2 regions of the Pseudomonas lini genome follow, and region 2 is predicted to be linked to the other one. Evidence: riboswitches for the same ligand, from Rfam matches in the RefSeq annotation. Region 2 holds a riboswitch; the other holds the start of a gene.
What was found. A riboswitch is a leader RNA that binds a small molecule or an ion and turns the genes downstream of it on or off. The one in region 2 is predicted to bind cobalamin.
Positions count from the first base shown of each region.

Region 1: another riboswitch for cobalamin. It lies ahead of cobO (cob(I)yrinic acid a,c-diamide adenosyltransferase); the one in region 2 lies ahead of cobW (cobalamin biosynthesis protein CobW).

Region 1 is NZ_OZ061318.1:5,142,383-5,157,822, reverse strand. Features, by position in the region: gene AB3226_RS23375 (cobyric acid synthase) at 1-989, opposite strand, end outside; gene cobD (threonine-phosphate decarboxylase CobD) at 995-1,987, opposite strand; gene cbiB (adenosylcobinamide-phosphate synthase CbiB) at 1,980-2,888, opposite strand; gene bluB (5,6-dimethylbenzimidazole synthase) at 2,885-3,535, opposite strand; gene AB3226_RS23355 (cobyrinate a,c-diamide synthase) at 3,532-4,914, opposite strand; gene cobO (cob(I)yrinic acid a,c-diamide adenosyltransferase) at 4,925-5,536, opposite strand; cobalamin riboswitch at 5,617-5,851, opposite strand; gene AB3226_RS23345 (hypothetical protein) at 6,006-6,590, shown strand; gene AB3226_RS23340 (sorbosone dehydrogenase family protein) at 6,659-7,972, shown strand; gene AB3226_RS23335 (C40 family peptidase) at 8,138-8,674, opposite strand; gene AB3226_RS23330 (C40 family peptidase) at 8,840-9,490, opposite strand; gene hda (DnaA regulatory inactivator Hda) at 9,718-10,422, opposite strand; gene AB3226_RS23320 (AI-2E family transporter) at 10,652-11,725, opposite strand; gene AB3226_RS23315 (DUF2066 domain-containing protein) at 11,756-12,814, opposite strand; gene purM (phosphoribosylformylglycinamidine cyclo-ligase) at 13,205-14,263, shown strand; gene purN (phosphoribosylglycinamide formyltransferase) at 14,263-14,913, shown strand; gene AB3226_RS23300 (DUF3108 domain-containing protein) at 14,922-15,440, shown strand, end outside.
Region 2 is NZ_OZ061318.1:5,773,975-5,789,414, reverse strand. Features, by position in the region: gene AB3226_RS26465 (ATP-binding protein) at 1-262, opposite strand, end outside; gene cobN (cobaltochelatase subunit CobN) at 417-4,283, opposite strand; gene cobW (cobalamin biosynthesis protein CobW) at 4,287-5,348, opposite strand; cobalamin riboswitch at 5,448-5,662, opposite strand; cobalamin riboswitch at 5,920-6,147, shown strand; gene AB3226_RS26450 (CbtB-domain containing protein) at 6,267-6,458, shown strand; gene AB3226_RS26445 (CbtA family protein) at 6,470-7,177, shown strand; gene AB3226_RS26440 (cobalamin biosynthesis protein) at 7,174-7,587, shown strand; gene cobM (precorrin-4 C(11)-methyltransferase) at 7,670-8,416, shown strand; gene nfuA (Fe-S biogenesis protein NfuA) at 8,582-9,166, opposite strand; gene AB3226_RS26425 (fatty acid cis/trans isomerase) at 9,412-11,697, opposite strand; gene metH (methionine synthase) at 11,853-15,440, shown strand, end outside.

The DNA of each region.
Region 1 (15,440 bases), 630 kb from region 2:
AGCACTTTTCCACCGTAGCGCAAGTGCCGCGAAATAGCCGTGTCCCAGCCGTTGGCCCGCAGGTACGTGAGGTCGCTGCGCACGCTTTTCGAGCCGGGAAGAATGATCAGGTCGGCCGGCGGAATCGCCTGACCGGGGCCGATGAATTGCAGATCCACTTGCGGATGCAGGCGCAGCGGATCGAAATCGGTGTGGTTGCTGATGCGCGGAAGTACTGGCACCACCACGTTGAGTACTTGATCGGCCTTGTCGGTCTGACGCTGATCGAGACCGTCCTCGGCCTCAAGATGCAGGTCCATTACATACGGCAAGACGCCTATCACCGGTTTGCCGGTGCGTGCTTCAAGCCAGTCCAGCCCCGGTTGCAGCAAGGCGATGTCGCCGCGAAAACGGTTGATGATGAAGCCTTTGACCCGCGCCTGTTCGCTGGGCGACAGCAGCTCCAGCGTACCGACCAAATGCGCGAAAACGCCACCGCGATTGATGTCGGCAATCAGCACGACCGGGCAGTCCACCGCCTCGGCAAACCCCATGTTGGCGATGTCGCCGGCGCGCAGATTGATCTCGGCTGGCGAGCCCGCCCCTTCGACCATCACCACTGGATACGCCGCGCTCAAGCGTTCATGAGAAGCCAGCACCGCTTGCATCGCGATGGCCTTGTAGTCGTGATAGGCGACGGCATTCATGGTGGTGACCGCTCGCCCATGAATGATCACTTGAGCGCCGGTATCGCTATTGGGCTTGAGCAGCACCGGGTTCATGTCGGTGTGCGGTTCGAGGTTGGCGGCCTGGGCCTGCACCGCTTGAGCACGGCCAATCTCGCCACCGTCAGCAGTCACCGCGCTGTTGAGGGCCATGTTCTGCGGCTTGAACGGCACGACACTCACACCCTGACGCGTGACCCAGCGACACAGCGCCGTCACCAGCGTGCTTTTACCGGCGTCGGACGTGGTGCCCTGCACCATTAAAGTGGCGCCCTGCACCTTCAATGTAGTCATTGCACTTCCTTGACACAGGCTTCAAGCGCTTGCTCGAGACGCAGCCAATCCGCTTCATCGGCGGGCAAGCCAAACCGCACGCTGCTGGTGTGGGTGAACAACCGCAGCAGAATGCCGCGCCGGGCCATGAATTCATGCAGCGCTTCGGCGCGCTCGGTGATCAGCCATTGGAACAATGCGCAGCCGCCCTGAGGCTTGAAACCATACTGCTCAAGCAGCAACGCCAGACGTTCGCCGGCTTCGTCAGTGCGAACGCGCTGTCGCGTGTGCCCCTCGGTATCCGTCAAGCACGCCTGGCCGAGCACGCGGGTCGGTCCGCTCACCGCCCAAGGTCCGACCTGTTCTGCCAGCAGCTTGAGCAACTTGCGTTCGGCCAATACAAACCCCAGCCGCACCCCGGCCAGGCCGAAAAATTTGCCAAAGGAGCGCAGCACGATCAAGCCGATCTGATGGGTGAACGGCGCCAGGCTCAAATGCGGGGTGTTGTCCATGAATGCCTCATCCACCACCAGCCAGCCACCGCGCTGAGCCAGCCGCGAATGCCAATCCAGCAGGCGAGCCGGGGTCAGGCTCAACCCCGTGGGATTGTTCGGGTTGACCACCACCAGCACGTCGAGGCTGTCGAGAAAGAAATCGACTTCCGACTCCAACACTTCACGCACGATGTAACCGTTGCGACGCCAGGCTTCGGCGTGTTCGGCGTAACACGGCGACAGCACGCCGACCTTGCCGGCCCGGCGCAAACGCGGCAGCAACTGGATCGCCATTTGCGACCCGGCCACCGGCAACACTTGGGCCGCACCGTAATAGTCGCAGGCGGCCTGCTCCAGGCCATCATCGGTTTCCGGCAACCGCGCCCAGGCCCGCAGCGGGATGTCCGGGACCGCGAATGGCCAAGGCGCCAGGCCACTGGACAGGTCGAGCCAATCGGCTTCGGCAATGCCGTATTCAAGCGCCGCCTTGCGCAAGCGACCACCGTGCTCAAGCATAGAACTCAGCCCCCACGCAAAGAATCAGCAGCCATAACCATACCCCGCGCTGGACCAATTGCCAGCCACGGTCGATAGAATCGGCATCCGCCGGCACGCCTTCGCCCAACTTCGGACGCTGATGCAGTTCACCGTGATAGATCGCCGCACCGCCTAACTCGACGCCCAGCGCACCGGCACCGGCCGCCATCACCGGCCCGGCATTCGGGCTGTCCCAGGTCGGGCCCTGGGTACGCCAGCACTTCAGCGCCAGTCGGGTTTTGCCCAGCAGCGCGTAGGTCAACGCCACCAGGCGTGCGGGAATGTAGTTCAAAACATCATCGATCTTCGCCGCCGCCCAACCGAAACGCTCAAAGCGTTCGTTGCGATAACCCCACATCGCATCGAGCGTGTTGCTCAGACGATAGAGCACCACGCCGGGCGCACCCGCCACGGCAAACCAGAACAGCGCGGCGAATACCGCATCGCTGCCGTTCTCCAGCACCGATTCGGTGGCGGCGCGGGCGACTTCGGTTTCATCCAGCTCGCTGGTCTGACGGCTGACCAGATAGCCGACGCGGTTGCGCGCCTCGATCAGATCATCACTGCGCAGGGCCTTGGCCACCGGCTCGACATGCTCGCCGAGACTGCGCATGCCGAGGGCACAATAGAGCACGAGAATCTCGACGATCCAGCCCACGTAAGGCGCCCAGGAAAGTGCGGTGGCCAGCAAAGTCAGCGGCACGACCGCCATCACCCAGGCCGTAACGCCATGACTGCGCCAGCCGCGGCCACCGGAGTTGAAACGTTGCTCGATGCGATCGGCAAAACGACCGAACGCCACCAGCGGATGCCAGCGCTTGGGTTCACCCAGCAGCGCATCCAGCGCGACCGCGGCGACACTCAACAACGCCACACTCATTGACTCACTCCCCAATAATTTTCATACAGCAACTCGCTGAGTGGGCGCGCTTGCGCCCAGCCTTCGAGTACCAACATCGGCGCCGGATAGAATGCCTCGACCGGCCCCAGACAAAGAATGGCCAAAGGCTTGGCCCCGCTCGGTAAACCTAGCAAGTCCGCCAGCGCTTGCGGCTCGAACAATGACACCCAGCCCATGCCCAGGCCTTCGGCGCGGGACGCGAGCCAAAGGTTCTGGATGGCGCAAGACAATGAGGCCATGTCCATTTCCGGCAGCGTACGACGGCCGAAGATATGCCGTTCGCGATCGTCCATCAGCGCGGCGACCAGCACCTCGGCGCAGTCGTTGATGCCTTCGACCTTGAGCTTCATGAATTCGTCGGAACGCTCGCCGAGGGCTTCGGCAGTGCGGATGCGTTCTTCTTCCACCAGCTGCTGGATCTTGCCGCGCAGTGCCCGGTCGCTGATACGGATGAAACGCCAGGGCTGCATCAGGCCGACACTCGGCGCTTGGTGCGCGGCTTCGAGCAGACGACGTAGTAGCTCGGGTTCGACGGTGCCGCCGCTGAAATGCCGCATGTCGCGGCGTTCGGCGATGGCTCGGTAAACTGCGTCGCGTTCGGCCTGGCTGAATGCGTTGTCCGTCATGGCCTCTTCGCGGGCAAGCCCGCTCCCACAGGGTTTAGGTGATCCAATGTGGGAGCGAGCCTGCTCGCGATGGCGGCCTCACGATCAGGCACAAACAGCGCTGCAATCGCCGATGGATTGGACGGAAAATAAAAATGCACATAAGAGGCCGTCATCCGCCCCTCACGATAAACCGCCTCCGCCCCTCGCCCGCCATTCGGGCTCAAACCTCGAGCAATTGGCTCAAGTTCAGTGCTGGTCAACGAGTGGTGATAGGTGTGCCCACGCAGCAAACCTTCCGGCAATTCGACCGCCTGCAAGGCCAACGCGGCAAGACGCTTCTGCATCACCGCATCACCGGCCAGCAGGCCAACCAGTTCAGCGCGAGTGCCCTCGACATCGGTCAAGGAATCCAGCAGATACAGCATGCCGCCACACTCGGCCAACAACGGTTTGCCCGCCGCGTGATGAGCGCGGATCGCGGTCAGCATCGGCGTGTTTTGTGACAACGCCACATGGTGCAGTTCGGGGTAACCGCCGGGCAGATAAAGGCTGTCTGCCTGCGGCAATTCGGTGTCGCGGATCGGCGAAAAGAAAGACAATTCGGCGCCCATGGCCCGCAGCAGATCCAGACTCGCGCCGTAGGTAAATGCGAAAGCTTCGTCCCGGGCCACGGCAATTCGCACACCGGCCAGCAACGGTTCGGCTGCAATCATTTCAGGCGCGGCGAATTCCACGGCCGGCGGTAGAGCCACATCGCAACTGCTGGCCAAGGAGTCGGCCGCCGCATCGAGACGCAGGTCGAGATCATTCAATTCACTGGCCTGAACCAGGCCGAGATGCCGACTCGGCAATTCGATCCCGGTCTCCCGGGACAACGCTCCGTACCAACGCAAGCCTTCAGTCAGGCTGCCTTCGAGTAACTGCGCATGCCGCACGGTGCCGACCCGGTTGGCCAGCACACCGGCAAACGGCAAGTCCGGCTGATAACGCGCAAGGCCCAATGCTAGCGCGCCAAACGTCTGCGCCATGGCGGTGCCGTCGATCACGCCGAGCACCGGCACACCGAAGTGCCGCGCCAGATCGGCGCTGGACGGCGTACCGTCGAACAGCCCCATGACGCCTTCGATGAGGATCAGGTCGGCATCGCCAGCGGCCTCCCACAATAGACGCCGACTTTCCTGCTCGCCGACCATCCACATGTCGAGTTGATAAACCGGTGCACCGCTGGCGCGCTCGAGAATCATCGGGTCGAGAAAGTCCGGGCCGCATTTGAACACGCGAACCTTGCGCCCCTGATTGCGATGCAAACGGGCGAGCGCGGCGGTGACGGTGGTCTTGCCCTGACCGGAGGCCGGCGCGGCGATCAGTACCGCCGGGCATTGACGATGGCTATTCATAAAGTGCTGTTCACAACTCGACGCCTTTTTGCGCTTTGATTCCGGCCTGGAAGGCGTGCTTGATCATGCCCATTTCAGTGACGGTGTCGGCCAGTTCGATCATCTCCGGTTTGGCGCCACGACCGGTGACCACCACGTGCTGCATCGGCGGACGGGCCTGCAAGTCGCTGAGCACCTGATCGAGATCGAGGTAGCCGTGCTTGAGGGCGATGTTCAATTCATCAAGCACCACCAGGCCAATGGCCGGATCACGCAGCAATTCGCGGGACACCGCCCAAGCGGCTTCGGCGGCGGCAATGTCGCGCTGGCGATCCTGGGTTTCCCAGGTGAAGCCCTCGCCCATCACATGAAAACGCACCTGCTCCGGGAAGCGCCGGAAGAACAACTCCTCGCCGGTGCTGGTGCGCCCCTTGATGAACTGCACCACGCCGCACTGCATACCGTGGCCCATGGACCGCGCAAGCATGCCGAACGCCGAGCTGCTTTTGCCTTTGCCGTTGCCGGAGAGCACCAGCAGCAAACCGCATTCATTCGGCGAGTTGGCGATGCGTTCGTCGATCACCGCTTTTTTGCGCAGCATGCGCGCCAGGTGGCGTTCGTCACGATCGGGGGTATCAGTCATGGGGGAGCTCTCCGTTGAGGCTGGATAACGGCGGGCAGGCACAAGAATAGACGGCAAGAAGCCTGGCATCGCCCACCGTGATGCCGTTGGATGAATCAGGCCGGTCTCCGGGCTCATGAGCGGCTTGCGCCTGATTGCGCGCCTTCCCATGTCAGCACTAGACACAGTGGCTCAAGGCGCAGTCTTCACTCATTTACCGTTGCGGGGGCAGCGCCGGGATCGTGATCATTCTTCGCTGGAAGAAATTCACTCACCGGTTTCCCTGTTTCACTCTGTCGACCAAGGTCACAGAGCACCTGAAACAAGCCGCGAAGGTTAGAGGGTTGGGGATGGAGCGTCAATTAAAGCCGGGTCGCCGCTGAGCGAATAACTGCCGTCGATCAATTAACTGACGCCAATCTTGTGCCACACTGCCAGCAGTGATATCAAAGAGCCACAACCTGACAACACAATAATAAGGGTGAGCCACATGCAAGGCATGATCATCAGCAATCCGAAGCTGCAATTCCTGCGGCCGGTGCTGGAACGCTGGTTTGACTGTATCGACCGCTACAACGCCGTGCGCGGCGATAACGATACACCTTACTGGTACGACGAAAACGCCAACCTGGGCCTGCTCTCCGCTGCGGCCTGGATGGCAGAAATGGTCACGCTGCAACAAACGTCGACGCGCAAACAGACCGAAGAAGGCGAACGCAACGCCCGCGCCGATCTGTTTATCGCCAGCAGCGAAGAACGCGCATATCTCCAGGCCACCCAGCGCTGGCCGCGAGTCAATAGCCTGAACCTGACCCAGGCACTGGCGGACATCACCAGTGACGCGAAGCGAATCAGCTACGCCAGCGATCTGAAACTCGGTTGTCTGTTTGTCGCGCCACAAAAAGCCCAACACAGCGCCACCCCGGAAGAACTCCAGGACATGGTCGATGACCTGCAAAAGGAACACACCTGCGCCGTGGCCTGGTATTTCCCTTACGCCTACCGCAAGTTGCGTAATGAAGCCGGCAACTATCATCCAGGGATCGCCGTATTGTTCAAGGAAGCTCGCGGCTGACGGGTTGAACCATCGAACGTCTACGCTTCTCTATGATTACGTCAATGCATTCATAGGGAAGATCAGTAATGCACAAACCCCAGCTCGTTTTCATCATCGCGCTCGCCGGAGGGCTCGCCGCCTGTGGTGAAACCTCCAGCCTGCAAGTCTCGGACGGAACCGGACCGTCGCCCAAGCTGCCAGAGCCGAATAAAACCCTGATCCCGACGGTGAACATCGCCCCGGCGATCGGCTGGCCTGAAGGCAAGAAACCCGTCACCGCGGCCGGGACTCAAGTGGCGGCGTTTGCCGAAGGCCTCGATCATCCGCGCTGGCTCTATGTGCTGCCCAACGGCGATGTGCTGGTGGCCGAAACCAACGCACCGCCCAAACCCGATGACGGCACAGGCATTCGCGGCTGGGTCATGGGCAAAGTCATGGGTCGCGCCGGCGCCGGCGTCCCCAGCCCGAACCGCATCACCCTGCTGCGGGACAAGGACCACGACGGCGTCGCCGAAACCCGCACGGTGTTTCTGGAAAACCTTAACTCGCCGTTCGGCATGACCCTGGTCGGCAATGACCTGTACGTCGCCGACACTGATCGCCTGCTGCGTTTCCACTACGAAGATGGCGAGACGGCGATCAAGTCGCAGCCGATCAAGGTGGTCGATCTGCCGGGCGGCACGCTGAATCACCACTGGACCAAAAACGTCATCGCCAGCAAGGATGGCAGCAAGCTGTACGTCACCGTGGGCTCAAACAGCAACGTCGGTGAAAACGGCATGGATCAGGAGGAAGGACGCGCGGCGATCTGGGAAGTGGATCGCGCCACCGGCAACCATCGGATCTTCGCCTCGGGGATTCGTAATCCAAACGGTCTGGCCTGGGAGCCTCAGAGCGGCGCACTGTGGACCGCCGTCAACGAGCGTGACGAAATCGGCAGCGACCTGGTGCCGGACTACATCACATCCGTGAAGGACGGCGGGTTCTACGGTTGGCCTTATAGCTATTACGGCCAGCACGTCGACATTCGCGTCGAGCCGCAAAACCCTGAGCTGGTGGCCAAGGCCATTGCGCCAGATTACGCGGTGGGGCCACACACCGCATCACTGGGCCTGACCTTCGCCGAAGGCAGCAAGTTGCCCGCGCCGTTCACTCAAGGTGCCTTCATCGGCCAGCACGGCTCGTGGAACCGCAAACCGCACAGTGGCTACAAAGTGATTTTCGTGCCGTTCAGCGCCGGCAAACCGACCGGGCAACCAGTGGATGTGCTCACTGGTTTCCTCAATGACGAGGAAAAAGCCATGGGCCGGCCGGTGGGCGTGGTGATTGATCAGCAAGGAGGCTTGCTGGTGGCGGATGATGTGGGGAACAAGGTGTGGCGCGTTAGCGCGGCTAAATAATGTTATTACTGCAAGACGAAAACCCTGTGGGAGCGGGCTTGCCCGCGATAGCGGCAGCCCAGACTACATCGATGTTGAATGTGCCGCCGTCTTCGCGGGCAAGCCCGCTCCCACAGGGGATCAGCGTTTACAACAGAGGGTGAGACCTGGTCATGACAACCTGCACTACGGATTATGTGCCAAGTGCTCGGGTTGCAAGACACGCTTGGCGCTCAGATAGGCTCTCTGCCAGTAAGCTTTGGACAAGCTGTCCAGCTTGACCGTGCCGCCAGTGGCTGGCGCGTGGACGAAGCGGCCTTCGCCGACGTAGATCCCGGCATGGCTGACCTGGGAGCCTCCATTGGTGGCGAAGAAAATCAGGTCACCGGTTTGCAGGCCTTCCTTGCCGATATTGGGGGCCTGCATGCCGATCATCTCGCGGGTGGAGCGCGGCAAGGAAATGCCTGCGACATCGCGATACACGTAACCGATCAGACCGCTGCAATCGAACCCGGAATCCGGCGTGTTGCCACCCCAACGATAAGGCGTTCCCACCAGACCCAGCGCGCGAAACAGCACGTCTTCTGCCGCAGGGGAAAAGGCTTGGGAAGGACCGAAAACAATTGGAGCGCGGACCACCGGCGCAGGTGGCGGTGTGCGGCTGGCGCAGGCGCTGAGCAGCGCTGCGAAGAACATGAGTGCGAGGCGGGCCGACATCGTCATAAGCAGAACATCCTGATCTGGCTGCGGCTTTTTCTGCCACAGAGACAGAAAAGAAAACCGCCTGCGCAGAACGCAGGCGGTTTGCCATCAATAATAGATCAGGATTCTAGCGGCTACGCGGCAAACTTCAAGTAAGACTTTAAGTTCGCCTTACAAACTGTCCGCTTACTTGCGTGCAGTGACGATAGCCGGTGCCGTATTCGGCGCCATCGCGAGTGCGCGCTTGGCTTCGATGAAGGTCTTGCTCCAGTAGCTGTCGCCCAGGCTATCGATCCGGACACCACCGCTTTTGCGGCTGCTGGAGTGGATGAACTGGTTGTCACCCAGGTAGATCCCGGCGTGACTGACACGACCGCGACGGCCATTGGTGGCGAAGAACAGCAAGTCACCTGGCTTGAGAGCGCTGCGAGCAACCAGAGGAGCGTCAACGTTGATCATTTCGCGAGTGGAGCGCGGCAGGTTCATGCCGGCCTCTTCACGAAACAGATAACCGATGAAGCCGCTGCAGTCGAAGCCAGCCTCGGAGGTGCCGCCGAAACGGTAACGGGTACCGATCAGGGACATGCCACGTTCGAGGATGCTGTCGGCCAGAACCGGAAGCTGGTACGACTTGCCGCCGGCGAAGTCTGCCAGTTCTTTATCGGTGGCCACGCCGTCTTGGTAAAGAGTTTCCTGGAAAAGAACGGAAGACTGCGCGGTAACTGAATTTGAAACCTGCTGTTGTGGCGCTTGCTGGGACACTGGAGAGTGAGCAGCGCAACCGAACAACAGGGTGACGAGTGCGAGAGGCACGAGGGGTGCGAAGCGATTTAGCATGGGCACGACCGTGGCTGATAGTTTCTAAAGAAGCCGAGACTATGCCCGCTATCAACCTCATTTGCAAATTCAATCGATCTTTATGTGACTTATCGGTTTCTCGTTTACATCTAAGCGCTTAAGCCCATTTTGAACTTTTGCGCAGCCTGCCTTCTTGCAGGAAAGCGGATTTGTTGACGCCTGGAATATGCCGACCCCCCTGTAAAACCTGAGCCTGATCCAGGTTTTTACCAACCAAGGGTTTCTTTCAGGAACGGGATTGTCAGCTTGCGCTGAGCTTGGAGGGAGGCCTGATCGAGGCGTTCAAGCAGCTCGAAAAGCGCACTCATGCTGCGGGTACCGCGAGTCAAAATAAAATGCCCGACCTCGTCGGTCAGGTGCAGGCCGCGACGCGATGCGCGCAACTGCAAGGCACGCAATTTGTCTTCATCAGAGAGCGGGCGCATCTGGAAGATGAGTGCCAGTGTCAGCCGCGACTTGAGGTCTGCCAGCTTCACCGGCAGTTCGCGCGGAGATGTCGAGGCGGCGATCAGCAGACGCCGGCCACTGTCACGCAGACGATTGAACAGATGGAACAGCGCCTCTTCCCAATCCGCCTTTCCGGCGACCGCCTGCAGATCGTCCAGGCAGACCAGTTCGTATTGTTCGAGGTTGTCGAGGATTTCGATGCCGCGGTCCAACAACTCGGCCAATGGCAGGTACACCGCCGGCTCCCCCAGTTGTTCGAAGCGCAGACACGCTGCCTGCAACAAATGCGTGCGCCCTACTCCGTCCTTGCCCCAGAGGTAAATCAGGCTTTCCGTCCAGCCGGCGTCGGCTTCGCAGAGCCGCTCGACATAGCCGAGTGCAGCGGCATTGGCGCCTGGGTAGTAATTGATAAAGGTAGCGTCATCACGCAGACGCACACCTAGGGGCAGCTGAATCGGTTTCATGCTGACTGAACAGTTCCAAAGGAACCGTTAGTGGCCTCTGTGTAAAGTTTGCGAAGTTTATACCCGTGAGGCTGACCGCACAATGCGACAGACCACAAGCAAAATCAAAGGTTTGCGTTAACGCACTGGTTTTATGACCGTTTCTTTGACAGCGCATGTGACAGCCACGCGAGCGATACGGGCAAACCTGGCACGAAACCAGACTGCCCGCTATAGCGATCAAAAAAACTTACAGCCCGGATTCGTCGACACCGCCATAGATATCCGAATCCTTGTACAAATCATGCACGTGGCGCACCAGGACCATGATCACCGCCGCCACCGGCAATGCCAGCAGCACTCCGGTAAAACCGAACAACTCGCCGCCGGCCAGGATCGCGAAAATCACCGCCACCGGGTGCAGACCGATCCGGTCGCCCACCAGCAACGGCGTCAGGACCATGCCTTCCAGCGCCTGGCCGACCATGAACACCGCGACAATACCGATCATGGGATACAAATCGCCACCGAACTGGAACAGACCAGCAATCAATGCCGCCCCAATCCCGATGACGAACCCCATGTACGGCACGATCGCCGCCAGACCGGCAATCAGGCCGATCAACAGCCCCAGCTCCAACCCGACGATCATCAAGCCTGCGGCGTAGATCACGCCCAGCGCCAGCATCACCAGCAACTGCCCACGCACGAACGCGCCGAGCACTTCATGGCATTCACCCGCCAGGGACATGACGCGCTCTTCACGATCACGCGGCAGCAGGCTGCGGATCTTGGCCATCATCAGGTCCCAGTCGCGCAGCAGATAAAAACTCACCACCGGAATCAGCACCAGATTGGCCAGCCAGCCAATCAGCGCAAGACCTGAAGCCGTCGCCTGACTCAGCACCACCCCCACCACATCGGTGGTCTGGCCCATGTGCTCGCTGAACGCCGCCTTGAGCTTGTCGAACTTCCAGAAGCCGTCCGACAACCCGATCTTCGATTGCGCCCACGGCACGGCGGTGTGCTGCAACCAGTCGAGCATTTGCGGTGCCAGTTCATACAAGCGAAACAGCTGCCTGGCGAGCATCGGCACCAACACCAACAGCAACGCGGTGACGATCAACGTGAACAAGGCGAACACCGCCACCACACCCCAGGTCCGTGACAGACCGTACTTCTCCAGTCGATCCACCAGCGGGTCGAACAGATAGGCCAGCAACAGCGCCACCAGGAACGGCGTCAGGATCGGGTGCAACAGGTAAACAAACGCGCAAAGCAGGACCACCCCACCGAGCCAGAACCAACGCCGTGTATCGGCCATGTACCACTCCTGCTTCTATATAAAGAAAAACTACCAGCGAAAACGTAACTGCGGCATCGGTGCCGGGGCTGGCGCTACGGCCGGTGTCGAGCCAGCCGCCACGGGCTGAACAGGCGTCACGGGGGCCGGCGCCTCACCGGCCGGAATTTCCTGCAACCTGGCCAAGGACAACTGCGCCCGCAGTTGATCGGCGCTGCCGTTGACCCGATAAAGCACGCGGTCACCATCAACGCTTTGCAGACGTGCGCCAAAAGGCTCCAGCAAACGCCCGAGCGCTGCATAGTGCTCCAGATTCATGCCCTGCACTTCCAGCAATTGCTCGCTCGATGCGCCCGGCTTGGCGGCAAAACGCGGTGCCAGGCGTTGGCTGACCGCCAGCATCACCGCATCGGCCAGCGCGGCGGTATCGGCGCCCTGCGCGCTACCGGCTTCTTTCTGATCGCCCAACCACAAACGCCACTTGGCTTGCCATTGACCCCCCTCTTCACGGGCATGCACCGCCAGCAACGCGTCGGCATTGTAACGGTCGGATGCGCCCCGCAGCGGTGCCGGCTCTGCACTTTCCAGATTCGGCGCAGTGGCGACAATCTGCTCGTTCAGGTCCGCCAGCGGCAAACGCAGCGGCAGCCCACGATGTTGCGCCGCTCGAAGCAGTGGCGTGGCACTGGCCTGGCCATCGCCGACCAGGCTCGAACCTTCAGTGGAATCGTTCAACCACCAGCCAAGGATCGACGGCCGATTGGCACCCCACACAGCCAACCCGGCACGCCGCAAGGCCTGTTCGGTGGTGGCTGGATCGAAATCGACTTTCAGCACCTCCGGCGGTCCGGCGTCATAACCGAACTGGCTGATAATCTGCTGAGGGTCTTTGCGCACAGCCGCCAGACCAGGGCTCTGCGCCGCCTTGGGGTCGCCGGTCAGGCGCAACACCAACGTATCCAGCGCCCGCTGAGTCGCCTGATCGCGCTCCTCCGGCGTCTGGCTGCTGACAGGCTCGCGCACTTGATAGAGGCTTTTGACTGTTTCGGCATGGCTGGTCAGGCTGACCACGGATAAACAGCCCACGAACAAGAATTTAAGAAAACGCATGAAAGATTCCTGACGACAAGAGCGGCTGGAACAAACCGCATGAACACGAAGATGATTGAGCTAGGCTGTGACCACACACTCAAGCAAAACATTCACACGATCACATTAAGTTTTCGCACTGTCATAACGATAGACGGTTAGCGTCAATACCTTATACAGCCATGTGGGACGCCACCAATACGCGCAATATCGGTTTTTTTAACGCGATATGCCTCTACCCGTCGGCACGAGGATGGTCGCTGCCCCTCAAGCCTGATAAAATCGCGCGCCTTCGCAGACCGGCAACAGCCGGGCGCCCTGAAATTCGCGGATGGCAATTGCCCTTCGCCTGTTTCAGTGGCCCCACTGGACTCGGTCGTTACCCCTGAATCCCCCCTAAAGGCCTGGATCATGAGCAAGCAACCCTCCCTGAGCTACAAGGACGCCGGTGTAGACATCGACGCCGGTGAAGCATTGGTCGAACGCATCAAGAGCGTCGCCAAGCGCACTGCGCGCCCGGAAGTCATGGGCGGCCTGGGCGGTTTCGGCGCCCTCTGCGAAATCCCGGCCGGTTACAAACAACCGGTGCTGGTATCGGGCACTGACGGCGTCGGCACCAAGCTGCGCCTGGCGCTGAACCTGAACAAGCACGACAGCATCGGCATCGATCTGGTTGCCATGTGCGTGAACGACCTGGTGGTCTGCGGCGCAGAGCCGCTGTTCTTCCTCGACTACTACGCCACCGGCAAACTCAATGTCGAAACCGCGACCCAGGTCGTGACCGGCATCGGCGCTGGCTGTGAACTGTCCGGCTGCTCCTTGGTCGGCGGCGAAACCGCTGAAATGCCTGGCATGTACGAAGGCGAAGACTACGACCTGGCCGGCTTCTGCGTCGGCGTCGTGGAAAAGTCCGAAATCATCGACGGTTCCAAAGTCGCTGCCGGCGATGCCTTGCTCGCCCTGCCGTCTTCCGGCCCGCACTCCAACGGCTACTCGCTGATCCGCAAGATCATCGAAGTGTCCGGTGCAGACATCGAAAACATCCAGCTTGACGGCAAACCGCTGACCGACCTGCTGATGGCCCCGACCCGCATCTACGTGAAGCCGCTGCTCAAGCTGATCAAAGACACCGGCGCCGTCAAAGCCATGGCCCACATCACCGGTGGTGGTCTGCTGGACAACATCCCGCGTGTTCTGCCAAAAGGCGCACAAGCGGTGGTTGACGTTGCAAGCTGGACTCGCCCTGCCGTGTTCGACTGGCTGCAAGAGAAAGGCAACGTTGACGAAAACGAAATGCACCGCGTGCTGAACTGCGGCGTCGGCATGGTTATCTGCGTGGCCCAAGAGCACGTTGAAACCGCGCTGAACGTGTTGCGTGAAGCCGGCGAACAGCCTTGGGTCATCGGTCAGATCGCCACCGCTGCCGAAGGCGCGGCCCAGGTTGAACTGAAGAACCTCAAGGCTCATTGATGTCCCAGACCTGTGATGTGGTGGTGCTGTTGTCCGGCACCGGCAGTAACTTGCAGGCCTTGATCGACAGCACGCGGACCGGCGACAGCCCGGCCCGCATCGCTGCGGTGATTTCCAACCGCGCCGACGCCTACGGCCTGCAACGCGCCAGGGACGCGGGTATCGATACCCGCACCCTGGATCACAAGGCTTTCGAAGGTCGCGAGGCCTTCGATGCCGCGCTGATCGAACTGATCGACGCCTTCAACCCCAAACTCGTGGTATTGGCCGGTTTCATGCGCATTCTCAGCGCTGACTTCGTGCGCCACTATCAGGGTCGCCTGCTCAATATCCATCCCTCGCTGCTGCCCAAATACAAAGGGTTACACACCCATCAGCGCGCGCTGGAGGCCGGCGACACTGAACACGGCTGTTCTGTGCACTTCGTCACCGAGGAACTCGATGGCGGACCACTGGTCGTACAGGCAGTAATACCGGTAGAGTTGCACGATTCGCCGCAGAGTCTGGCGCAGCGAGTCCATACCCAGGAACACCTGATCTACCCGATGGCCGTACGCTGGTTTGCCGAAGGTCGTGTATCACTCGGCGAACAAGGTGCTTTACTGGACGGACAGTTACTCGCGGCCAGCGGCCACTTGATTCGTACCTAGGAGATTTTATGCGTCGTGCCCTGCTCTTCGCTTGCGCTCTGCTCGCCCTGCCGTTTGCGCAGGCCGCAGACCTTCAACCCTTCTCCGCCAGCTACACCGCCGACTGGAAGCAGTTGCCCATGAGCGGCACCGCCGAACGCAGCCTGACCAAGGGAACCAACGGCGTCTGGAAGCTCAGCTTCAAGGCGTCGATGATGATCGCCAGCCTGACCGAAGAAAGCACCCTGACCCTGGACAAGGACACGCTGCTGCCACAGTCCTACCACTTCGAACGCGGCGGTCTGGGCAAAGCCAAGAAAGCTGATCTGGACTTCGACTGGACCAACAAGATGGTCACCGGCACCGATCGCGGTGACGCCGTCAAGCTCCCGCTCAACCGCGGCATGGTCGACAAGTCCACCTATCAACTGGCGCTGCAGCATGACGTGGCCGCCGGCAAGAAAAGCATGAGCTATCAAGTCGTCGATGACGGCGAAGTCGATACCTATGACTTCCGCGTGCTGGGTTCGGAGAAAGTCGACACCAAG
Region 2 (15,440 bases):
GTGCGCGCCCCTCGCTCAGGGCCGCGTCTAGGTCGAGGGTGCCGACCAGCCGTTCTTCGGTGGCGCCTAGCGGTAAGGTGACGAATTGACCGCTGGCCAACAAGTCCGCCAAGCCTCGGGCCAGGGTGGATTTGGCCATGCCGCGCGGGCCCTCGATCAGCACGCCACCGATTTTCGGGTCGATGGCGGTCAGGTACAGCGCGAGCTTCAAGTCATCGGCGCCGACCACGGCGGAGAGCGGGAAATGGGGGGTGTCGGTCATTTACATATCTCAGTCATGGTCGGTGGCAGGCACACCTTGTACCTGTGGGAGCGTGGCTTGCCTGCGAAGGCGCCCGCTCAGTCGAAATCAATGTTGATTGTTAGGGCCTCTTCGCGGGCAAGCCACGCTCCCACAGGTTAGCGGTGCCACAGATTTAGCCGTCTTCTTCTATATCCAGCAACAAATTCTCCAGCGCCTCGCGGTACTCGCCCGGTTCTTTCCACATCCCCCGCTGCTGCGCCTCGAGCATGCGCTCGGTCATGTCGCGCAGGGCATGGGGATTGTGTTCGCGGACAAACTCCCGGGTCGCCGGATCAAGCAAATAGGCGTCCGCCAGCAACGCATACTGGTGGTCGTCGATCAACTGCGTGGTGGCGTCGAACGCAAACAGGTTATCGACCGTTGCCGCCAGTTCGAACGCGCCTTTGTAGCCATGACGCTTGACCCCGTCGATCCATTTCGGATTGGCCGCCCGGGAACGAATCACCCGGTTCAGCTCTTCCTTCAAGGTGCGAATCTTGGGCAAGTCTGGTTGACTGTGGTCGCCGTGATAACTGGCCGCCGCTTCACCACTGAGGCTTTCGACAGCCGCCAGCATGCCACCCTGGAACTGGTAATAATCGTTGGAATCGAGCAAGTCGTGCTCGCGGTTGTCCTGGTTTTGCAGCACTGCCTGCACCTGGCTCAGACGCTGGGCGAATTGTTCGCGGGCGGCGGTGCCTTCGTCGGAGCCACCATAAGCATAGCCACCCCAATTCAGGTAAATCTCGGCCAGGTCTTCGCGGCTTTGCCACAAGCGACCGTCGATGGCGCCCTGCACGCCCGCGCCGTAAGCACCCGGTTTGGCCCCGAAGATGCGCCAGCCGGCCTGCCGCCGAGCCGCTTCTTCATCGAGACCGGATTCCAGCAGCGCTTTGCGCTCGGCACGAACCTTGGCCGCCAACGGGTTGAGATCGTCCGGTTCATCCAGCGCGGCAACCGCTTGCACGGCGGCGTCGAACAGCCGGATCAGGTTGGCAAAGGCATCGCGGAAAAATCCGGAAACGCGCAAGGTCACATCCACCCGTGGGCGGTCCAGCAGGCTCAACGGCAGAATCTCGAAGTCGTCGACACGCTGGCTGCCAGTGGCCCAAACCGGGCGCACGCCCATCAGCGCCATGGCCTGGGCAATGTCGTCGCCACCGGTGCGCATGGTCGCGGTGCCCCAGACCGACAGGCCGAGCTGCCGCAGGTGATCGCCGTGGTCCTGCAAGTGCCGCTCAAGAATCAGGTTCGCGGACTGGAAGCCGATGCGCCACGCGGTGGTGGTCGGCAGGTTGCGCACGTCCACCGAATAGAAATTGCGCCCGGTGGGCAGCACGTCCAGCCGGCCGCGACTCGGTGCGCCGCTAGGCCCCGCCGGGACGAATCGACCGCTGAGGGCGTCGAGCAAGCCGCGCATTTCTGCCGGGCCGCAGGCGTCCAGGCGTGGTGCGACCACTTCGCGCAGGCTCTCAAGGATGGCGCTGACGTCAGCCCACGCAAGACCCTGTGGGAGCGCGCTTGCCCGCGATAGCGGTGGGTCAGATAAATCAATGTCGACTGACACGCCGCCTTCGCGGGCAAGCCCGCTCCCACAGGGGTCGTGGTGGGCTTGAGATGGGTTCAGTGTCAGCAAGATCAGTTCAGCGGCAAATAGCTCCAGTCGCTCGCGGGTATCGCCCGCTGTGCGCCATAGATCATCGCTGACCGACAACAGGGCATCCGGACGCAGCCCGACCCAAGGCTCAACCAACGCGCAATCCAGCGGATCGAAGCCCAATTCAAACGCCTTGGCCAATGCCCGCAACAAGCTCGATTGCGCCCCACGGCCATCGCCGCGAGGAATGCGCAGCAAAGCCAATAAGGTGTCGATGCGCAACCGCCCGACCGGCGATTCGCCAAACACGTGCAGGCCATCGCGGATCTGCGACTCCTTCAAGTCGCACAGGTACGTGTCCAGACGCGGCAACCAGATCGCCGCATCGGCATCGCTGTCGAGCTTTTCGTCCAGTTGCAGTTCACGGTCGATGTGCGTGTCGCGCACTAATTGCAGAATGTCGCGTTGCAGTTCCCGGGCGCGGCGCGGATCGAGCAATTGCGCTTCGTAATATTCGTCGGCCAACAATTCGAGATTGCGCAGCGGACCGTAGGTTTCGGCGCGGGTCAGTGGCGGCATCAGGTGATCGATAATCACCGCTTGGGTGCGACGCTTGGCTTGGGCGCCCTCGCCCGGGTCGTTGACGATGAATGGATAGATGTTCGGCAGCGGTCCGAGCAATGCGTCCGGCCAGCAGTTTTCCGACAGCCCGACGCCCTTGCCCGGCAGCCATTCGAGGTTGCCGTGCTTGCCGACGTGGATCACGCCGTGGGCGCCGTAGGTGTTGCGCAACCAGAAGTAGAAAGCGAGATAGCCGTGGGGCGGCACCAGGTCCGGATCGTGATACACCGCGCTCGGGTCCACCTGATAACCCCGGGCCGGTTGGATGCCGACGAAAGTCAGGCCGAAGCGCAGACCGGCAATCATCATTCGTCCGCCACGGAACATTGGATCGTTTTCGGGGGCGCCCCAGCGCTCCAGCACGGCTTGGCGATTGGCCTCTGGCAGCGCGTTGAACATCAGGTTGTAATCGTCCAGCGCGAGGCTTTGATGACAGGGACGCTGGTCGAGGGTATCGAGGTCGTTGCTGACGCCGCCGAGCAATTGCTGGATCAACGCGGTGCCGCTGTCCGGCAACTCGGCCGGCAGCGGATAACCTTCGGCGTGCAGGGCACGAAGGATATTCAGTGCGGCGGCCGGTGTATCGAGACCCACGCCATTACCGATACGCCCATCGCGAGTCGGGTAATTGGCGAGGATCAGGGCGATGCGTTTTTCGCCATTGGGCACTCGCGCCAGATCGATCCAGCGCCGCGCCAGTTCAGCGACAAAATCCATGCGCTCAGGTGCAGGCCGGTAGCAAACCACATCGGACTGACTGCGCTCGCTGCGCCAGGCCAGGTCCTTGAAACTGATCGGCCGGCTGATGATTCGCCCGTCCAGCTCCGGCAATGCAATGTGCATTGCCAGATCGCGGGGACCGAGGCCCTGTTCGCTGGCGCGCCAGCCGGGTTCGTTGTCTTGGGCGCAGATCGCCTGAATCACCGGAATGTTGCGGCGAAACGGCCGCAGGTGCGGTGCTTCGGGGCTGGACTGGGCGAAACCGGTGGTGTTGAGAATCACCCCCGCCTCGACTTCATCCAGCAAGTCCTCGACCACCGTCAGGCAGCCGGGTTCTTTCAAACTGGCCAGCGCAATCGGCAACGGATTCAACCCCGCCGCCTGCAAACGCTGGCAGAAAATATCGATGAAACCAGTGTTCGCCGCCTGCAAGTGCGAGCGATAAAACAGCACCGCCGCCACCGGCCGATCAGCTTGCCAGTCGGCTTGCCAATCCTTCAGTTCAGCGGGGCTTTTTTGCGGATGGTAAATCGCCGTGCGTGGCAGGGTTTGCGGCTCGGACCAGGGGTAGTCGCGGCCCAGCCAACGACTGGCGAGGCAGCGAAACAGGTCGAGCGCGTTGGCCATGCCGCCCTGACGCAGGAAGTGCCAGAGCCGATCGCGCTCTTGCGCGGTTACGGTGCTCAGGTCACTGAGTTCCGGGTCCGGGCGATCATCCCCCGGCACCAGAATCAGCTGCACGCCGCGCTCGGACAATTCCACCAGACGCTCGATGCCGTAACGCCAATAGGCGATGCCGCCGTGCAGCGAGATCAGAATCACCTTGGCGTGGCGCAGCACTTCGTCGACGTAGAGATCGACCGAGGCGTGATTCTGCACCTGCATCGGGTTGGCCAGGCGCACGCTCGGGTAATCGTCGGGTAACTGCTGCGCCGCTTCGGCGAGCAACGCCAGGCTGGAATCGCCGCTGCACAGGATCACCAGCTCGGCGGGGGTTTGTCCAAGGTCGGCAATGTTGTCATCCGACACGAAACCGCCGGGCTGGGTCCTGAGCAGGTGCATGGGTTAAACGCTGAGCGCAGCGCGCAATTGCGCTTCGAGCGCTGCGGCATCCAGATCCTGACCGATCAACACCAGACGGGTGGTGCGCGCTTCTTCAGCGCCCCACTGACGGTCGAAGTGCTTGTCGAAGCGCGTGCCCACGCCTTGGATCAGCAGGCGCATCGGCTTGTTCGGCACCGCGGCAAAACCTTTCACCCGAAGGATGCCGTGCTGGACCACCAATTGAGTCAGTGCATCCATCAGCAGGCTTTCGTCAGCTTGTGGCAGCTCGATCGAGATGGAATCGAACGCGTCGTGGTCGTGATCATCTTCACCTTCATGGTGATGATCGTGATGGCTGTGGCGGCTGTCGATGTGTTCTTCGGAGCCGGCGCCGAGGCCGATCAGCACGTCCAGTGGCAGACGACCGCTGCTGGCTTCGATGACTTTTACCGCTGGCGGCAGTTCTTCGGCGACTTCCAGGCGCACGCGGGCCAGGTCTTCAGCGCTGATCAGATCGGCCTTGTTGAGGATCACCAGGTCGGCGCTGGCCAGTTGGTCGGCAAACAGCTCGTGCAGCGGCGATTCGTGGTCCAGGTTCGGGTCGAGTTTGCGCATGGCATCGACCTGATCCGGGAACGCAGCGAAGGTGCCAGCAGCGACGGCCGGGCTGTCGACCACGGTGATCACCGCGTCAACCGTGCAGGCGCTGCGGATTTCTGGCCATTGGAAGGCTTGAACCAAAGGTTTTGGCAGGGCCAGGCCCGAAGTTTCGATGAGGATGTGGTCGAGGTCGCCGCGACGCGCGACCAGTTCGCGCATCACCGGGAAGAATTCTTCCTGAACCGTGCAGCACAGGCAGCCGTTGGCCAGTTCATAGACGCGACCGTTGGCTTCTTCTTCGGTGCAACCGATCGAGCACTGCTTAAGGATTTCGCCGTCGATGCCCAGCTCGCCAAACTCATTGACGATCACCGCGATGCGACGGCCCTGGGCGTTGTCGAGCATGTGGCGCAGCAAGGTGGTTTTGCCCGAGCCGAGGAAGCCGGTAACGATGGTGACGGGGAGTTTGGCCAGTGTTTTCATCGGATGCCCTTTGGCAAGGTGGCGGGCATACGGGACGACAATCGCTGCGGCAGGTGCGCACGCAAGAGTTCCGCCACCGGATCACCCCGCCCGGTTGAAAGTGAGAATCTGTGTCGAGGCAGGTCTCCTGGCTGACGGTGTGCCAATCGCTCGACTGGCGTTTGCTGCGCCTTCCCGCGAACCTGATGGATCAGGGCTTGCAGTGGCGTGGCAGCGAACATCACCGTTCACAGTTGCGGGGGCAGCCGCGGCATTGACCGCGTTCCCTTCTTAGCTTCGGCAGACGCCGAAGAACCTCGAAAGCGCAAGGCTACGCATCGTGTGGGGGCGGGTCAATGTCCTATAGGAGAATGCGATCATCTGTGGCAAAGGAGCCTGCCTGTGGCGAGGGAGCTTGCTCCCGTTCGGCTGCGAAGCAGTCGTGAAACCATGCGATGCGTATCTAATGGACAGACCGCATGAATTTGATGCGACCGCTACGCGCTCGAACGGGAGCAAGCTCCCTCGCCACAGGTATTTGGTGTCAGTTGAGAACCCTTGCCAATTGACGCCCAACCCCCGCCCATGCTCTCCTACACACCTTGTTACGGGTGCCCTTCACAGGGTGAAACGGGAAACCGGTGAATCATGTGCTTTACTCAAAGCCATGTCAGTCCGGTGCTGCCCCCGCAACGGTAAGCGAGTGAAGCGTCAGATCCACTGTGCCCGTCACACGGCATGGGAAGGTGATGCTTGCAGGTTTCGGCGTTAGCCCTGCCCCTCGCGAGCCCGGAGACCGGCCCGCAACACAAAGTGACTTTACGTTCACTGAATAACAAACCCGCGGTGGGCGGGCGCTGTTTGAAATCTCTGCGTGCCCCGACGTGCGGAGGTTTTCATGCGCTCTATTCACCCGCTGACAGACCAGAGGGAAGCGCCATGTCGATCATCAGCAGTACCGCCAGCACCACCGCCAGCACCACTTCAACCTTGAGCCAACGCCTGACCGCCGCTTTTTGTGCGTCGATCCTTGGCGCGTGCCTGGTGTACTTCGCCGGTTTCTCGCACATCGAAGCGGTACACAACGCCGCGCACGACACCCGTCACAGCTCCGCCTTTCCGTGCCATTGAGACCTGCTGACATGATCAAGCGTATTGCGCAAACCGCAGGTTTCACCGGGTTGCTGGCCGCCCTGCTGCTGACCCTGCTGCAAAGTTTTTGGGTTGCCCCGCTGATTTTGCAGGCCGAGACCTACGAAAAATCCGAACCGGCTGCTGTCGAAGTCCACGAGCACGACGCTGGCGCTGTCGCCGCTCACACCCACGACGCCGAAGCATGGGAGCCGGAAGACGGCTGGCAGCGCGTGCTGTCGACCACCGGCGGCAATCTGGTGGTAGCGGTCGGTTTCGCCCTGATGCTCGCGGGCCTCTACACCTTGCGTGCTCCACGCCGTACCTCTCAAGGCCTGCTCTGGGGTCTGGCCGGTTATGCGACGTTCGTGCTGGCGCCAACCCTCGGCCTGCCACCTGAGCTACCGGGCACTGCCGCAGCAGATCTGGCGCAACGGCAGATCTGGTGGATTGGCACTGCCGCATCCACCGCTGTCGGCATCGCGCTCATCGTATTCAGCCGCCACTGGCTGATGAAGATCCTCGGCGTGGCGATTCTCGCCGTGCCTCATGTGATCGGTGCACCGCAACCGGAAGTGCATTCGATGCTGGCGCCGGAAGCCCTGGAAGCGCAATTCAAAATCGCCTCGCAGCTGACCAACATGGCGTTCTGGCTGGCCCTTGGCCTGATCAGCGCCTGGTTGTTCCGCCGCAAAAGCGATGGCCAATACTCCGCATGACTGACGTCAGCACAGCGCCGACCCTGGTGGTCGGCCTGGGCTGCCAGCGCGGCTGCCCCGTCAGCACGCTGCGGGCGCTACTTGATCAGGCGTTACAGGCCCATCAAATCGAGCTTCGTGAGATCAAGGCCTTGGCCAGTATCGACCTCAAGCGCGAAGAGCCGGCCCTGATGGAACTGGCCGAACAACTGGCATTGCCGTTGATGTATTTCAGCAGCGAACAATTGGCCGGTTATGAACCACAACTCAGCCACCACTCGGATATCGCGTTCGAACGCACCGGCTGTTACGGCGTAGCGGAAAGTGCCGCGCTGGCACTGGCCGAACAATTGGCTCAGGCACCGGCAAAGTTGCTGATTCCACGACAAAAATACGCCCAGGCCACCCTGGCATTGGCCAGCGCCGCGTAAAATCCCCGATAATCCCCGCCTTCGATCATGAGCAATCTTCATCTGAAGCGTGCCCATACCCTTTTTCTGACAGGAAACGACGATGACCGTCTACTTCATTGGCGCAGGCCCCGGCGACCCGGAACTGATCACCGTCAAAGGCCAGCGGCTGATTCGTAGCTGCCCGGTCATCATCTATGCAGGCTCCCTGGTGCCCACCGCCGTGCTGGAGGGTCACCAGGCCGAACAAGTGGTCAACAGCGCCGAATTGCACCTGGAGCAGATCATTGAACTGATCAAGGCCGCACATGCCAATGGCCAGGACGTGGCCCGGGTGCATTCCGGCGATCCGAGCCTGTACGGCGCGATTGGCGAGCAGATTCGCTACTTGCGTGAGCTCGACATCCCTTTCGAAATCATTCCCGGCGTCACCGCCACTGCCGCCTGCGCGGCGCTTTTGGGCGCGGAACTGACCTTGCCGGACGTGTCACAGAGCGTGATTCTGACCCGCTACGCCGACAAGACCGCGATGCCGGCCGGTGAAGAGCTCGGTAGTCTGGCGCAGCATGGGGCGACCATGGCGATCCACTTGGGGGTCAATCATCTGGAGAAGATCCTCGCCGAATTGCTGCCGCACTACGGCGCCGATTGCCCGATCGCGGTGATTCATCGGGCGACCTGGCCGGATCAGGATTGGGTGGTGGGGACGCTGGCGGATATTGCCGGGAAGGTTGAAGCCAAGGGGTTTCGCCGCACGGCGCTGATTCTGGTGGGCCGGGTGTTGGGTAGCGATCACTTCAGTGAGTCGTCGTTGTATCGCGCGGGACATGCGCATTTGTATCGCCCATAGGACGCCATCGCGGGCAAGCCCGCTCCCACAGGTTTTGAGTCGGTCATAGTATTGCGGTCAACACAAAATCTTGTGGGAGCGGGCTTGCCCGCGAAGGGGCCATTGAATTCGACCCACAAAAAACGGTGCTCACGGGCACCGTTTTTTTATGTCGCAGCGAACACCTTAGTAGTAGGCGTTTTCTTTCTGCGTGTGGTCGGTCACGTCACGAACACCCTTGAGCTCGGGAATACGCTCGAGCAAGGTGCGCTCGATGCCTTCGCGCAGGGTGACGTCTGCCTGGCCGCAGCCTTGGCAACCGCCGCCGAATTTCAGTACGGCGATGCCGTCGTCGACCACATCAATCAGGCTGACCTGACCGCCGTGGCTGGCCAGCCCCGGGTTGATTTCGGTTTGCAGGTAGTAGTTGATGCGCTCGTTGACCGGGCTGTCGGCGTTGACCATCGGTACTTTGGCGTTTGGCGCCTTGATGGTCAGCTGGCCGCCCATGCGGTCGGTGGCGTAGTCGACTACCGCATCGTCCAGGAATGCTTCGCTGAACGAATCGATGTAAGCGGTGAAGCTTTTAAGCCCCAGCGCCGTGTCTTCAGGTTTTTCTTCGCCCGGCTTGCAATAGGCAATGCAGGTTTCGGCGTACTGGGTGCCAGGCTGGGTGATAAAGACGCGGATGCCGATACCCGGGGTGTTCTGCTTGGAGAGCAGATCAGCCAGGTAATCGTGGGCGGCGTCGGTAATGGTAATAGCGGTCATGGAAACTCCTCGCAGGCTTGGACGCAGTTTACGCCAATCATCGCGCCACACAAAGTCCCAGTATTTTTGTCGGGAAAGATGCACTGATCATTGTGGGAGCGACCCGTGGCGAGGGGGCTTGCCCCCGTTTGAGTGCGCAGCACTCACAAGATCTTCGGTATGTCAGAAATTTTGGGGCTGCTGCGCAACCCAACGGGGGCAAGCCCTCTCGCCACAGGTCGTTCCTACAGGGGATAAACGGTGTTTCAGAGGTTTTCGTAGCGGTTCATGTCCAGCACGCCCTCTTCCACCGGGTCGGTGTCGTGGATGTAGCGGCTCAGTTCATGGAAATACTGCCAGAACTGCGGATGGCTGCGGCGAATGCCCCAGCGTTCGACGATTTTTTCGAAACTGGCGGCATCCCTGGCATTTTCCATCGCGTCGACGAACGCGGGCACTTGCCCGGCCGGGATGTTGAAGATGAAATTCGGATAGCTGCTGAGAACACCCGGATAAATCGTCAACGTGTCGAGCCCTGGCTGATAGCGCATCGACTCACCGAGCAGGAACGCCACGTTGCTGTGGGCCCGGTTGCGCAACAGGCTGTAGATCTCACGCTTGCCACTTTGGGTCTCGATGCGCAACATCGTGGCTTCTGGCAACTGATCGATGACTTTCAGCCCGGCAGCCGGTCGCGAAGTCAGGCGGCTCAAGGCCTGCTCAGCGTTCTGCAACGCCAGGTCGATGTTCGGCCGCGAGCAGTACGCGCCGTCGCAGCGGTTGATCGGGTCGGGCCTGGCATTGAGTTCGCCGTACCGAGCCAGCAATTGCAGGGCGAAATCGCGTTTCGGGTCCTTTTCGTCCAGCGTCAGCGCCGTTGGTTTGTCGTTGTCGATGTACTCATAATCCAGCCACATCTTGAACTTGCCGCCGTTCTGATACCAATCGTCGAGGTAGCCGTCCCGTGAGTCGGCCGGCATCAGACGCAAGAAGTTCTGTTCGGCACCGTTGCGAATCAGGTCGAAGTACAACCGGGTCTGGGCCTGATGGGATACGTTGCCGAATACATCGAAGTTGACCGCCAACTGGTAATACGTGCGCTCCAGCAACGGGTAATCGAACAGCCAAATGGTTTGCGGGACGTCACCGATCAGGCCTTTGTTCACCGAGGCGCTGTCGAAATGCCGGAAGATGCTCAGCAGCGCGTTGTCATTGCCGGCCCACAGGGTCGACCAGCTCGGTGCCGGCAGGTCGGCGTAGCTGTCGCGGCGCAAGGCTTCGTACTCGTTGCGTTTGTTGCGGTAGTCGTGCCACAGGCTCAGGACACTGCCGACGTCATCGTTCTGCCCCGGCATCGCCAGCAACGGCGTGGCCTGGCCGCGATAGTTCGGGTCGGTGATGTAGAGGTCATGCTCCGGGGCCTGGAACAGCGCCCAGAAGTTGTCGCGGATCACGTCAGTGGCGATCTGGCCGCGGCAGACCGGGCCACGAATAAAGGTGCGCACGAAGTATTCGGCGTTATCGAGCATGAACTGGTAACGCGCCTGAGCCGGAATGGCCTCAAAGGTCGTGAACGGATTGGCCCGTCGCTCCGGCCCATAACCCGGCAGTGCATTGACCTGCCAATTGCCGCTGTAAAACAGGCTTTTGATCCGCGCCATCTTCGCCGCGCTGAGCGGATAGGTGATGTGGGTCTTGTGCACGATCACGCCTTGCACCGGCCATAGGCGGTAATAGACCTGAGTGCCCGGATCGTCATTCGGACGGCGGGTGTTGATCAGATCGATCGGCTGCCCCGTTGGCGTGCGCGAACGTACCCACTGAAAGAAATGCCCCGGCTCGCCGTCCTTGAAATAGAGGTGCGCCAAAAACCAGTGTTCGAACAACCAGCGCCCGACCAGACTTTCCCGCGCGCCCGGCGCATTGAGCAGGTTTTCCCACTGCACCACCTGCAAGGCTTCCTTGGCGCTGGGCACCAGGCCCTGTTCATCGATTGGCGCACCGGAGGCCAGCCAGCGTTGCAACGTCTGGTATTGCTGATCGGTCAGGCCGGTGACCGCCAGCGGCATGCCTTCTTTCGGGTGGGAGCTGGCGTAGCCGTCGAACTCCGCCGGCATGGCGCACATGTTCTCCCGGTTCAGGCCCAGGACGATGTCTTCCGGCAATTTGGCGTTAGGTTGCAACGAGGTTTTGTGGCCCAGTTCGAGCATCTGCGCCATCAGCGCCGCTTGGCTGCCTTGGGCGTCGAGCACCGAATAAAAGCCTTTTTGCTGCCAGGCACGTTTGCCAAAGGCGTCATAAAACAGCCGGGTCGGTGCTGCGGCCTGACGGCGTTCGCCATCATAGACAGGCGCTTTGGTCGCGCCTCGGGCCGCCCCTTCGCCACTGCCCAGATTGAGCTGACAGGCGGAGTCGTAGCAGGCATGGCAGGCCACGCACTTTTCGGTGAAGATCGGTTGAACGTCGCGGACGTAGGAAATATCCGGACCTTGTGCAGCGGCGCCCTCGCTTAAAAACAGCATCAATAGGCTGGTGACGACGCGATACGACATATCCCTGGTCCTGATCATGAGAAAACGCCGCGATTCTACCGGTCTGGCCAGCGCACCAACATGAACGATATTCATGCAAAACCCGCACATGCTCCAAAAGCGCACAGGTTTGTTATTATCCCGCCCCTTCGTCATGGCCTTACCGAGTAGTCCAAATGTCCGATCGCAGCGTTCGCCTTCAAGCTCTCAAGCACGCCCTCAAAGAGCGCATCCTGATTCTCGATGGCGGCATGGGTACGATGATCCAGAGCTACAAGCTCGAGGAGCAGGACTACCGTGGCAAACGCTTCGCCGACTGGCCGAGCGATGTCAAAGGCAACAACGACCTGTTGGTGCTGACGCGCCCGGACGTGATTGGTGCTATTGAAAAAGCCTACCTGGATGCCGGTGCCGACATTCTGGAAACCAACACCTTCAACGCCACCCAAGTGTCCCAGGCTGACTACGGCATGCAGGGCCTGGCGTACGAACTCAACGTAGAGGGCGCACGCCTGGCGCGCAAGGTGGCAGACGCCAAGACCCTGGAAACCCCGGACCGACCACGCTTCGTCGCCGGCGTGCTCGGCCCTACAAGTCGCACTTGCTCGCTGTCGCCTGACGTGAACAACCCCGGCTACCGCAACGTGACCTTCGATGAACTGGTGGAGAACTACACCGAGGCCACCAAAGGCCTGATCGAAGGCGGCGCCGACCTGATCCTGATCGAAACCATTTTCGACACCCTCAACGCCAAGGCTGCGATCTTCGCTGTGCAGGGTGTTTACGAAGAGCTGGGCGTCGAACTGCCGATCATGATTTCCGGCACCATCACCGACGCCTCTGGCCGCACCCTCTCCGGCCAGACCACCGAAGCGTTCTGGAACTCCGTGGCCCACGCCAAGCCGATTTCCGTCGGCCTGAACTGCGCCCTGGGCGCCAGTGAACTGCGCCCGTACCTGGAAGAACTGTCAAACAAGGCCAGCACCTACGTGTCGGCGCACCCGAACGCAGGCCTGCCGAACGAATTCGGCGAGTACGACGAACTGCCATCGGAAACCGCCAAGGTCATCGAGGAGTTCGCCCAAAGCGGCTTCCTGAACATCGTCGGCGGCTGCTGCGGCACCACGCCGGGCCACATCGAAGCCATCGCCAACGCGGTGGCCGGTTATGCGCCGCGTGAAATCCCGGATATTCCCAAGGCTTGCCGCTTGTCGGGCCTGGAACCGTTCACCATTGATCGCAGCTCGTTGTTCGTCAACGTCGGCGAGCGGACCAACATCACCGGTTCCGCCAAATTCGCCCGGCTGATCCGTGAAGACAACTACACCGAAGCCCTGGAAGTCGCCCTGCAACAGGTCGAAGCCGGCGCCCAGGTGATCGACATCAACATGGACGAAGGGATGCTCGATTCGAAGAAGGCGATGGTGACCTTCCTCAATCTGATTGCCGGTGAACCGGACATCTCCCGCGTCCCGATCATGATCGACTCCTCCAAGTGGGAAGTGATCGAAGCCGGCCTCAAGTGCATCCAGGGCAAGGGCATCGTCAACTCGATCAGCATGAAAGAAGGCGTCGAGCAGTTCATTCATCACGCCAAACTGTGCAAGCGCTACGGCGCCGCCGTGGTGGTGATGGCCTTCGACGAAGCCGGCCAGGCCGACACCGAAGCGCGCAAGAAAGAAATCTGCAAACGCTCCTACGACATTCTGGTCAACGACGTCGGCTTCCCGCCGGAAGACATCATCTTCGACCCGAACATCTTCGCCGTGGCCACCGGTATCGAAGAACACAACAACTACGCTGTGGACTTCATCAACGCCTGTGCCTACATCCGCGACGAACTGCCGTACGCGCTGACCTCCGGCGGCGTGTCGAACGTGTCGTTCTCGTTCCGGGGCAACAACCCGGTGCGCGAGGCGATTCACTCGGTGTTCCTGCTGTATGCGATCCGTAATGGCCTGACCATGGGTATCGTCAACGCCGGCCAACTGGAGATCTACGACCAGATCCCGGCCGAGCTGCGCGACGCCGTCGAAGACGTGATCCTCAACCGCACCCCGGAAGGCACCGACGCCCTCCTCGCCATTGCCGACAAGTACAAGGGCGACGGCAGCGTCAAGGAAGCCGAGACCGAAGAGTGGCGCAACTGGGACGTCAACAAGCGCCTGGAACATGCGCTGGTCAAGGGCATCACCACGCACATTGTCGAGGACACCGAAGAATCCCGTCAGTCCTTCGCCCGCCCGATCGAAGTGATCGAAGGCCCGCTGATGTCCGGCATGAACATCGTCGGCGACCTGTTCGGCGCCGGCAAAATGTTCCTGCCGCAAGTGGTGAAATCCGCCCGCGTGATGAAGCAGGCCGTGGCCCACTTGATCCCGTTCATCGAACTGGAAAAAGGCGACAAGCCGGAAGCCAAGGGCAAGATCCTCATGGCTACCGTGAAAGGCGACGTGCATGACATCGGCAAGAACATCGTCGGCGTGGTGCTGGGTTGTAACGGCTATGACATCGTCGACCTCGGCGTGATGGTGCCGGCGGAGAAGATCCTGCAAGTCGCCAAGGAACAGAAATGCGACATCATCGGCCTGTCCGGTTTGATCACGCCTTCGCTGGACGAAATGGTTCACGTGGCCCGCGAGATGCAGCGTCAGGACTTCCATTTGCCGCTGATGATCGGTGGCGCGACCACGTCCAAGGCGCACACGGCGGTGAAGATCGAGCCGAAGTACAGCAACGACGCGGTGATCTATGTGACCGACGCCTCCCGCGCCGTGGGTGTGGCAACGCAGTTGCTGTCCAAGGAGTTGAAGGCCGGTTTCGTCGAGAAGACTCGCCTGGAATACATCGACGTTCGCGAGCGTACCGCCAACCGCAGCGCCCGTACCGAGCGCCTGAGCTACCCGGTGGCCATCGCCAAGAAGCCGCAGTTTGACTGGGGCAGCTACGAACCGGTCAAACCGACGTTCACCGGCGCCAAGGTGCTGGACAACATCGACCTGAAGGTTCTGGCCGAATACATCGACTGGACACCGTTTTTCATCTCCTGGGACCTGGCCGGTAAGTTCCCGCGCATCCTCAAGGACGAAGTGGTCGGTGAAGCCGCCACCGCGCTGTACGCCGATGCCCAGGAAATGCTCGCCAAGCTGATCGACGAAAAACTCATCAGCGCCCGTGCGGTGTTCGGTTTCTGGCCGGCCAATCAGGTGCGCGACGATGACATCGAAGTCTACGGCGATGACGGCAAGCCATTGGCCAAGCTGCATCACTTGCGCCAGCAGATCATCAAGACCGATGGCAAACCGAACTTCTCCCTGGCCGACTTCGTCGCGCCCAAAGACAGCGGCGTGACCGACTACGTGGGTGGTTTCATTACCACCGCCGGGATCGGTGCCGAAGAAGTGGCCAAGGCTTATCAGGATGCGGGCGACGACTACAACTCGATCATGGTCAAGGCCCTGGCCGACCGCTTGGCCGAGGCCTGTGCCGAATGGCTGCACCAACAGGTGCGTAAAGACTACTGGGGCTATGCCAAGGACGAGACGCTGGACAACGAGGCGTTGATCAAAGAGCAATACACCGGCATCCGCCCTGCTCCAGGTTACCCGGCGTGCCCGGATCACACCGAGAAAGCCACGCTGTTCAAACTGCTGGACCCGGAAGCGGAAGAACTCAAGGCCGGCCGCAGCGGCGTGTTCCTCACCGAGCACTACGCCATGTTCCCGGCGGCTGCGGTCAGCGGCTGGTACTTCGCTCACCCGCAG